2 regions of the Streptosporangium sp. OZ121 genome follow, and region 1 is predicted to be linked to the other one. Evidence: riboswitches for the same ligand, from Rfam matches in the RefSeq annotation. Region 1 holds a riboswitch; the other holds the start of a gene.
What was found. A riboswitch is a leader RNA that binds a small molecule or an ion and turns the genes downstream of it on or off. The one in region 1 is predicted to bind glycine.

Region 1 (5,162 bases):
CCTGTCAGCGTTCACCGAGATCAAGAACGTCTTCATTTCCGAGGAGTAGTAGCGATGCTGCGTTTGCAGGACCGGGTCGCCGTCATCACCGGCGCCGGAAGCGGGATCGGCCTGGCCACCGCGCGCCGGTTCGCCGAGGAGGGCGCCCGCGTCGTGTGCGTGGACCTGGACGAGAAGACCGGTGCGGCGGCCGCCGGCGAGGTCGGCGGGCTGTTCGTGCGGGCCGACGTGACCAGCGAGGACGACGTCGCCCGCGCGTTCCAGGCCGCGTTCGACACCTACGGCAGCGTGGACATCGCGTTCAACAACGCGGGCATCTCGCCGCCGGACGACGACTCGATCCTGGAGACCGGCATCGACGCCTGGCGCCGGGTCCAGGAGGTCAACCTCACCTCGGTCTACCTGTGCTGCAAGCACGCCATCCCGTACATGCGGCGGCAGGGCAAGGGATCGATCATCAACACGGCGTCGTTCGTGGCCGTGATGGGGTCGGCGACCAGCCAGATCTCCTACACCGCGTCCAAGGGCGGGGTGCTGGCCATGTCGCGCGAGCTGGGCGTGCAGTTCGCCCGCGAGGGCATCCGGGTGAACGCCCTGTGCCCGGGGCCGGTGAACACTCCGCTGCTGCGGGAGCTGTTCGCCAAGGACCCCGAGCGGGCGCAGCGCCGCCTGGTGCACATCCCGGTGGGCCGGTTCGCCGAGGCGTCCGAGATCGCCGCCGCGGTGGCGTTCCTCGCCTCGGACGACGCCAGTTTCATCACCGGCTCGGAGTTCCTGGTGGACGGCGGCATCTCCGGCGCGTACGTCACCCCGTTCTGACGCCCGTCACCGGCATCCCCGGCACGCCCACGCCGTCCGCCACCCCGTTGCGACGCCCGTCACCGGCGTCCCGGCACGCCCGTGCCGTCACGGGGTGGCGGCGTCGGTCACCGGCGTCCCGGCACGCCCGTGCTGCCCCGCGGCGTGAGCCGGGCCGTCTCGGTCCGGACGCCGGTGACGTGCTCACCGGCGATCAGCGCCAGCAGGCTCCGCGCGGCCTGCGCCCCGGAGTGGGGGATGTCCCGGCCGAGAGCGGTCAGGGCCGGTCGTACCACCTGGGAGAGGGGCGAGTCGTCCCAGGCCACGAGGGACAGGTCCGCGGGCACCTCCAGCCGCATCTCCTGCGCGACGGAAAGCCCGGCGACGGCCATGATGTCGTTGTCGTAGACGATCGCCGTCGGCCGGTTCGCGCCGCTGACCAGCCGCCGCGTGGCCCGCGCGCCCTCCTCGCCGGTGTAGTCCGTGTGCACGATGGAGTGACCGGCCAGGCCGAGCTCGTCGCACGCGGCGGTGAAGGCCTGATCGCGCAGGGCGGTGTGCACCAGCGCGGGCAGCCCGGCGACCCTGGCGATCCGGCGGTGGCCGAGTGCGGCGAGATACTCCACCGTCTCCCGCATGGCCGCACCGTCGTCGGACCAGACGGCGGCGAGCGAGCCCGTCTCCGACGGATGGCCGATCACCACGGCCGGCAGGTCCAGCTCCTCGATCTCGGGGATGCGCGGGTCGGCGAAGTGCAGGTCGACCAGGATGATGCCGTCGACGCGGCCCTCTCCCCACCACCTGCGGTAAACCTCCGCCTCCTGCGCGTGGCCGGTCACCACCTGCAGGAGCAGGGCGTAGGAGCGGGCCGACAGCTCGCTCTCGATGCCGCTGATCAGCTCCATGAAGAACGGTTCCATCCCCAGGACCCGCGCCGGGCGGCACAGGGTCAGGCCGACGGCGCGGGCCCGTGCCCCGTTGAGCGCGCGCGCCGCGCTGTTGGGCTGCCAGCCGATCTCCCTGGCGATGGCCTTGATGGTGTTCCTTCTCGCCTCCGACACGCCCGGCCGGTCGTTCAGCGCGTAGGAGACCGCGACCTTGGACACCCCCGCGCGACGAGCGATGTCGGCGATCGTCGGTCGCTTCACGAGACCCCCACCTGAACCGGTTATTCGACGCGTTTCCGCTGCGCACCCTACTACGCTCCTCTCGATCTCCCACGTCCTCCATGGCGGCCGGTGACCCGCCGTGATCGCCGGGGCACGGCGGAACGCCCGCGCCCGCGGCGACACCGGCGGCGGTGACTTCGCCGCCTCCTCGCCGCCTCCCCGGCGGCGGATTCGCTTAACCACTTAATTCCCGCCACCCGCCACGGCGCCGCCCGCACCCCGGCGGCGCCCCTCCCGCACCCCGCCGGTACCGGGGCCCGCCGGGGCCGGTAACGTGCGGGAGGGCGCCGGGATGGGCACACGGTGCCGGGACCTCGGTGCAAGCGCGGCGAAACAGGAGATCATGTCCCGTCCCGTCATCGGCATCACCTGCTACGTCGAACCCGCGCGGTTCACCGTCTGGGAGACGACCACCGCGCTCCTGCCGTACGACTACGTCGACCACGTGGCCCGCGCGGGCGGGCAGCCGGTGATCCTGCCCCCGGCGGGCGACCCCGCGACGCTGGCGGGACGCCTGGACGGGCTGATCCTGGCCGGCGGCGGGGACGTCGGCCCGGAGCGGTACGGGCAGGAGCCGCACGAGCGGACCGGATACGTCCGGCCGTTCCGCGACGACGCGGAGCTGGGGCTGGTCCGGGCGGCCCTGGAGCGGGGCCTGCCCTTCCTGGGCGTCTGCCGGGGCATGCAGGTCCTGAACGTCTCGCTGGGCGGCACCCTGCACCAGCACCTGCCCGACGTGGTCGGCCACCCGGGGCACGCCCCGGCTCCCGGCCGCTACGGCAGGATGCCGGTGTGGCTCGCCCCCGGCAGCCGGACCTCGAAGATCTTCGGGGCCGAGACCGTGGACGTGGCCCACTACCACCACCAGGCCCTCGACCGGCTCGCCGCGGGCCTGAGCGTGACCGCCCACGCCGAGGACGGCACGATCGAGGCCGTGGAAGTGGACGACCACCCCTTCGCCGTCGCCGTCCAGTGGCACCCCGAGACCGACGACGAGTCGGCCCTGTTCGAGGCGCTGGTACGCCACGCCACCCCCTGACCGGCGCGGATCGGGGCGGCGAGGGGATTTCGCCCGGCCGGTTCGGGGCGGCGAGGGGATTTCGCTCGGCCGGTCCGGGCGGTTAGGCTGGCCGCTGACACCGATGAATCCCGTGCGGGAGAGCGTCCTGACACCCAGGCCAGGACCCCTGAAGGAGCAAGCCCTCCCCGCGAACCTCTCAAGGCAAAGGACCGTGCGGGTAGGTGCCCTCTGGAAAGCAGGTCCCACGGCCTCGCCGAAGGTGAAAGTCCGGTAAAACCCGGATGAAACTCTCAGGCACCGACGACAGAGGGGGAGGATGCTCTCATCTGTCCCTTGTCTGAGGTGCGCACATGTCCCGACCTACGCCGCTGCGCGGCGTGCACGAGTCCCTCGGCGCGACGCTGACCGACTTCGCGGGCTGGCTGATGCCGCTCCGCTACGGCAGCGAGTCGGCCGAGCACAACGCGGTCCGCCAGGCGGCCGGCCTGTTCGACCTCTCCCACATGGGCGAGATCTTCGTGACCGGGCCGCAGGCCGCCGAGGCCCTCGACTACGCGCTGGTCGGCCACCTGTCCGCGCTGGAGCCCGGCCGCGCCCGCTACACGATGATCGTCGACGCCGAGGGCGGCGTGCTGGACGACCTGATCGTCTATCGGCTCGCCCCCGCCGAGTTCATGGTCGTCGCCAACGCCTCCAACTACCCGCGGGTGGCCGCCGAGCTGACCGGCCGCGCCAAGGGCTTCGACGCCGCGGTGGACGACCGCTCGGAGCGGTACGCGCTGGTCGCGGTCCAGGGCCCGCGCTCCGCGGAGATCCTGGGCGCGCTCACCGACGCCGACCTCGACGGGCTCAAGTACTACGCCGGCCTGCCCGCCGTCGTCGCGGGCCGCGAGGCCCTCGTCGCCCGTACGGGCTACACCGGCGAGGACGGCTTCGAGCTGTTCGTCGCGGCCGAGGACGCGGAACCGGTCTGGGCCGCCCTCACCGAGGCGGGCGCGCCGCACGGCCTGATCCCCGCGGGCCTGTCCGCCCGCGACACCCTCCGTCTGGAGGCAGGGATGCCGCTCTACGGCAACGAGCTGTCGGCCGGGCTCACCCCGTTCGACGCCGGGCTGGGCCGTGTGGTGAGGTTTGACAAGCCGGGCGACTTCGTCGGCCGGGCCGCCCTCGAATCACGCAAGGACGTCCCGCCGTCCCGCCGCCTGGTCGGTCTGATCGCGACCGGCCGCAGGGTGCCCCGGCACGGGTACCCGGTGGTGGTCGCCGGCGACGGCACGGTCGTCGGCGAGGTCACCAGCGGGGCGCCCTCCCAGTCACTGGGCAGGCCCATCGCCATGGCCTACGTGGACAACGGCCTGTCGTCAGGACTGGCCGTGGACATCAGGGGCAGCCACGAGCCGGTCGAGGTCGTCGCACTGCCTTTCTACAGGAGGAAAAAATGAGCAGCATTCCCGAGGAACTGCACTACACCAAGGAACACGAGTGGATCTCCGGCATCGATGACGGCCTGACCCTCACCGTCGGCATCACCGCCTACGCCGCCCAGGCGCTGGGCGACGTGGTCTTCGTGCAGATCCTCCCCGAGGTCGGTTCGACGATCACCGCCGGCGACGCGGTCGGCGAGGTCGAGTCGACCAAGTCGGTGAGCGACATCTTCGCACCGGTCTCCGGCGAGGTCGTCGAGGTCAACCAGACCGTCGTGGACGACCCCTCGCTGGTCAACAGCGACCCCTACGGCGACGGCTGGCTGTTCCGCGTACGCCTCGAGGGCTCCGCCGACGACCTGCTGTCGCCGGAGGAGTACGCCGCGCTCACCTCGGGTGAGTCCTAAGCCTCTCCCCCCTCGCGTCACGGCCACGCGCGTCTCCGGGCGCGCGTGGCCGTCCACGCTGGAAGGATTCAGATGACGATCAGCGTCTTCGATCTCTTCAAGATCGGAATCGGCCCGTCCAGCTCGCACACCGGCGGCCCGATGGCCGCCGCCCACAAGTTCGCCCGCGGCCTCCACCAGGACGGGCTCCTGGAGAAGACCGCCCGGGTGAGAGCCGTCCTGTACGGCTCGCTGGGCCTGACCGGCAAGGGCCACGGCAGCGACAAGGCCGTGCTGCTCGGCCTGTCCGGCGAGAAGCCCGAGCTGGTCGACGTCGACACGGTCGACGAGCGGCTCGCCGCCA
Region 2 (5,162 bases), on a different contig from region 1:
CGCCGAAGCGCTGCGAGGAGCCGACCGCGATGTCGGCGCCGAGCTCGCCGGGCGCGGCCAGCAGGGTGAGGGCCAGCAGGTCGGCGGCGGCGACCACCTGGGCGCCGCGCGCGTGGGCGGCGTCGGCGATGGCGCGGAAGTCGCGGATCCTGCCGCTGGCGCCGGGATACTGCACGAGCACCCCGAAGCACTCGGGGAGTTCGGCGGTGAAGTCGCTCTCGACCAGCTCGATGCCGAGCGGCTCGGCGCGGGTGCGCAGCACCGCCTTGGTCTGCGGCAGCGCGTCGGCGTCCACCACGAACACCTTCGAGGGGCTGCGGCCCGCGCGGCGGGCCAGGGTCATCGCCTCGGCGGCGGCGGTGGCCTCGTCCAGCAGGGAGGCCCCGGCGACGTCGAGGGCGGTCAGGTCGGAGACGACGGTCTGGAAGTTGATCAGGGCTTCCAGGCGGCCCTGGGAGATCTCCGGCTGGTAGGGCGTGTACGCGGTGTACCAGCCCGGGTTCTCCAGGAGGTTGCGGCGGATGACGCCCGGGGTGATCGTGTCGTGGTACCCCAGGCCGATCATCGAGGTGAGCACGGTGTTGCGCCCGGCGAGGACCCGCAGCTCGGCGAGAGCCTCGGACTCCCCGGCCGCCGGGGGCAGGCTCAGCCGCTCCGAGGAACGGATCGCCTCGGGCACGGCCACCGCGACCAGGTCGGCGACGGAGGCGAATCCGACCGCCTCCAGCATGCGGGTCTGGCCGGCGTCGTCCGGCCCTATGTGACGGGTCGCGAAAGCGGGAGAGCCGAGTTCGCTGAGCGAGGACAGGTCGGTCATTGGTGAAGCCTCCCGGGACGGGGTGGAGACCGGCGCTGGGCGCGGGCGTATGCCTGGTCTCCCCCTCTGTCATCACGACCGTCGTGCGGGGTCGTGACCTGAGAGCTTCACCTGCCCTTGTCGGGAGGCTTGCACCGTCGGTGAGTCGCGCCTGGCGAGCGCGCCTGCTTTCCAGAGTTGCCTCGTCCGTGCGGTACCGGGTGCCTGAGAGATTCCGGGGAGGTTGCTCCTTCGGCGCCCCGATCGTGGTCGGGGTCTCTCCCGCACAGGGTCAGTGGCAGGTCCGAGTTTACCCGGTTCGTCGTGCTCTGCGACGACGGGCCAGCTCATCGGCCTGATGATCTCCTAAAGGGCCCCCGCTCGACTCCGCGCGTTCGCCGGGCAGATCCGCGAGGGAGCCCTCCACCTCCTGCCACACCCGTCCCAGTGCTATGCCGAAGACTCCCTGACCGCCCTGGAGGAGGTCGATGACCTCGTCGGGCGAGGTGCACTCGTAGACGCTCACCCCGTCGCTCATCAGGGTGATCCCGGCCAGGTCGTTGACGCCCCTGTCGCGCAGGTGCTGCACGGCGATGCGGATCTGCTGGAGGGAGACACCGGTGTCGAGGAGCCGCTTGACGACCTTGAGGACCAGGATGTCGCGAAAGCCGTACAGCCGCTGGGAGCCGGAGCCGTGGGCGGCTCGCACGGTGGGCTCGACCAGGCCGGTGCGCGCCCAGTAGTCGAGTTGCCGGTAGGTGATGCCGGCCGCGGAACAGGCCGTGGGGCCCCGGTAGCCGATGTCGGCGGGCACCTTCACCGGTTGCCCGTCGAACAGCAGACCCTCTTCACCCGCGCGCTGACGTGCCGACTGGCGCCGTTCCGGGTCATCCTGATCGGCGTTTCTACCCTCGCCGCTGCTGACCGCCACGCGGACCTCCGGCTTTCTCTCATCCCACGGCCTGATCTGGGGGTTTACGCACGACCGCGGGTTTCACTTGCACCGTAGGACTGGGGCCAAGTCCAGTCAACGACCCCACCCGGCGCGTCGTGAAGCGTAAATGCACCGAAATTCCTACCCCGCGCGGCCGAAGTCCTCGGGCGTGATCGTGTCAAGGAACTCCCTGAACTTCTCCACCTCGTCCTCCTGGTCGTCCGGGATGATCACCCCCGCCTCCCGGACCACGTCCTCACTCGCGAAGATACGTGCGCCGGTGCGAAGTGCCAAGGCGATCGAGTCCGAGGGACGCGCGCTCACCTCGACCCCGTTGGAGAACACGAGATCCGCGAAGAAGATGCCGTCGCGCAGGGCGACGATGTTGACCGTGCTCAGCCGGACGCCGAGCCCTTCGAGCACGTCACGGAACAGGTCATGCGTGAGCGGCCGGGGTGGCGGTTCCTCGGCCTGGGCCATGGCGATCGCCGTGGCCTCCGTCATGCCGATCCAGATAGGTAGGTAACGCTCCCCATGCGTCTCTTTCAGCAAGACGATCGGCTGGTTGGAGGGCATCTCAACTCGAACGCCCACGACCTCCATCTGCAACACGGGCTGCTCCGTCTTCGCTGGATTCCGACCGGTTTGTTCAACGTAACACTCGTGGGGGTACGAGTGCCTGGTCAGGTTCTCACCGGCCCAGGGCCCCACGAACGCCGGAACGCAGCAGAGAGGCGTGCAATTCCAGCAGCAGGCCGGAGATCTCCCTGGCCGTCTCGTCGGCCTGGTCGATGGCCCCGGGGGCGCGGCGGCGCAGGAGCGGGGCGACGGCCTGCTCCACCAGGCCGGCCTCGCGCTCCGCGGCGGCCTTGACGGCCCGCAGGTGGCGGGCCCGCAGGCCGAAGGCGGCCAGGGCTCCGACGCTGCGGGCCACGGCCAGCGCCTCGGCGTCGTAGTAGCGGGCCACGGCGGCCAGCAGGCCGTAGTCCTCCAGCTCGGCGAGGGTCTCCTCGTCGAGCTCGGCGGCGGCGAGCAGCTCCTCGCGGGTGAGCCGGATCTCGGGGGGCGCGTCGTCGGGGACCGCGCGCGGCCTGGCGGCCGGGCGCTCCTCGCGGTCGGCCGCCTCCAGATGATCCTTGATGACGCGCAGCGGCAGGTAGCGGTCACGCTGCTCGCTGAGGATGTAACGGAGCCGCTCGACGTCGGCGTAGGTGAACTTGCGGTATCCGGAGGGACTGCGCTCCGGCTCGATCAGCCCCTCGCCCTCCAGGAAACGAATCTTGGAGATGCTGACATCGGGGAACTCGCCCTGCAGGAGAGCGAGCACCTCCCCGATGCTCATGTGCGCACGAGCGGCCTGCGAGCTCATCATCCTCCAGCGGCGCCGCGGGTGAGGAAGACGAGGCGGAACTTACCGATCTGCACCTCGTCCCCGCCGTACAGCGGGACCTCCTCGATGCGCTCGCGGTTCACGTACGTGCCGTTCAGGCTGCCGACGTCGCGGACGGTGAAGACCCCGCCGCCGCGCCGGTAGAACTCCACGTGGCGGCGCGAGACCGTGATGTCGTCGAGGAAGATGTCGCTCTCGGGGTGACGGCCCACGGTGGTCAGGTCGCTGTCGAGCAGGAACCGGCTGCCGGCGTTGGGGCCGCGCATCGCGACCAGCAGCGCGGTGCCCGGGGGCAACTGCTCGACGGCCTGCCGTTCGGCGAGAAGCGTCTCACCTGTCTCCGCCTCGTAGGCCTCGATCCCGGAGAGGGAGATCGTCGATGTGCTGTCTCCGGGGGTCTCGGCTTTGGTAAGCGGCGACCCGCATCGTGAACAGAAACGGGCATCCTCAGGATTGGCATGACCGCACTGCGTGCAGTAGACGCTCGGCATCGATCGGCTCGGCCTCCTACCGCGAAGACGCGGCAACGGTGCTCAGTGATGCGCGCCTCGCTTCTTCGCTTCTCAAGTGTTTTCTCGGACTGCGAATGCCGCAACATACAGTGATGAGGCGCGAAGGTCAAGGTTGACGCTGAACCGCGGGTACGGTCGGTGACAAAGTTACAGTGGGGCACTGTCCCCGGTCCATGGCGCCGCGCTGTGTTTGTGGCAACCGCTCGGCCCACGGCCCCCGTCCGGGCGCCTTCCCGCGCCTGCGGCGCGCCCGCCGGGGCCTGGTCCCGTCAGCCGCCCGCGGCCTCCTCGACCACCCGCGCCCAGTGCTCGATCAGGGTCTGCGCGGAGTCGACGTCGAACCCCTCGGCCCACAGATGGGTGACCGCCTCCGCCGGGTCGGGCAGCACCAGGGTCCAGCTGCCGTCCTCGGCGACGACCCGCACCCCGTCGGTGGTGTCGATGCGGTAGTGCTCGGCGGCCTCGATGACCGAGCGCATCACCGCGCCCTTGGCGGCCCACGGGGTCGGCACGGTCCGGCGCAGCAGCTTGGCCTCGGGGATCCTGGCGTCGATCTGGCTGAGCGAGAGCCGGGTCCTGGCGACCAGGCCCAGCAGGCGCAGGAAGACCGCCAGGCCGTCCACCGTGGGGCCGAACTCGGGCACGATGAAACCGCCGCGCCCGTCGGCCGCGAAGATCATCTCTGGCCCCCTGGCGGCGGCGGTGAGCGCGTCGATCGCGGTGGAGGTCCACTCGGCCTGGACGCCGTGGAACCTGCAGACCTGCTCGGCCACCCGGGTGGTGGTGACCGGCAGCGCCACCCTGCCGCCGCGCCGCTCGGCGGCGACCAGGTCGAGCACCACCAGCAGGGCGCGCTCCTCGCTGATCAGCTGGCCCTTCTCGTCCACCAGCGCGACCCGCTCCCCCACCGGGTCGAAACGCACCCCGAAGGCCGCCCTGGAGGAGCTGACGAGCTCCGCCAGGCGCTGCAGGTCGCGGCGGCGCTCGGCGAGGGTCTCGGTGGGCGAGGCGTCGTCCAGCCGGTTGTTGACGGTCAGCACGTCCACCCCGACGCGGCCCAGCAGGCTGGGCAGCACCAGCGAGGAGGTGCCTCCGGCGCAGTCGACCACGACCTTCATGTCGGCGTCGCGCACCCCGCTGATGTCGACCAGGCGCAGCAGCTCGTGCGTGTAGTCCTCCACCGCCCGGGCGGGGAAGCTCAGCTCGGCGATCTCCCCGGGGAAGGCGCGGCGGAACTCCTGCCGGGAGAAGACCCGGTCCAGCTTGCGCTGGGCCGCCGGGGACAGGTCCGCGCCGTGCTCGTCCATGAAGACGATGTCGACGCTCTGCGGGTCGCCGGGGGTGGTGCGCAGCGCGATGCCGCCGACGGCGTTCTCCCTGGCGGTGTGGAAGCGGGCCACCGGGAGCGGGGACGCCTCCAGGTCGAGCACGTTGATCGCGCTGGCGTTCAGGGCGCTGATCACGGCCCGCTTCAGCGCCCGCGCGGCGCGGGAGGAGTCGCGGGAGGTGATGACCGAGGCGCCCTTCTTC

Region 2: it holds a riboswitch for glycine, as region 1 does, so the genes downstream of both, gcvP (aminomethyl-transferring glycine dehydrogenase) here and gcvT (glycine cleavage system aminomethyltransferase GcvT) in region 1, are expected to answer to the same signal.

What each region holds. Positions count from the first base shown of each region.
Region 1 covers NZ_JBPXMC010000020.1:151,081-156,242, forward strand. Annotated here, with positions in the region: gene ACTOQ1_RS29640 (aldehyde dehydrogenase family protein) at 1-49, shown strand, start outside; gene ACTOQ1_RS29645 (3-oxoacyl-ACP reductase) at 55-819, shown strand; gene ACTOQ1_RS29650 (LacI family DNA-binding transcriptional regulator) at 927-1,946, opposite strand; gene ACTOQ1_RS29655 (gamma-glutamyl-gamma-aminobutyrate hydrolase family protein) at 2,311-3,006, shown strand; glycine riboswitch at 3,112-3,210, shown strand; glycine riboswitch at 3,211-3,305, shown strand; gene gcvT (glycine cleavage system aminomethyltransferase GcvT) at 3,339-4,430, shown strand; gene gcvH (glycine cleavage system protein GcvH) at 4,427-4,819, shown strand; gene ACTOQ1_RS29670 (L-serine ammonia-lyase) at 4,892-5,162, shown strand, end outside.
Region 2 covers NZ_JBPXMC010000022.1:32,761-37,922, reverse strand. Annotated here, with positions in the region: gene gcvP (aminomethyl-transferring glycine dehydrogenase) at 1-817, opposite strand, end outside; glycine riboswitch at 999-1,091, opposite strand; gene ACTOQ1_RS30625 (MerR family transcriptional regulator) at 1,107-1,727, opposite strand; gene ACTOQ1_RS30620 (bifunctional nuclease family protein) at 1,872-2,342, opposite strand; gene ftsR (transcriptional regulator FtsR) at 2,422-3,072, opposite strand; gene ACTOQ1_RS30610 (FHA domain-containing protein) at 3,099-3,611, opposite strand; gene ACTOQ1_RS30605 (sugar phosphate nucleotidyltransferase) at 3,902-5,162, opposite strand, start outside.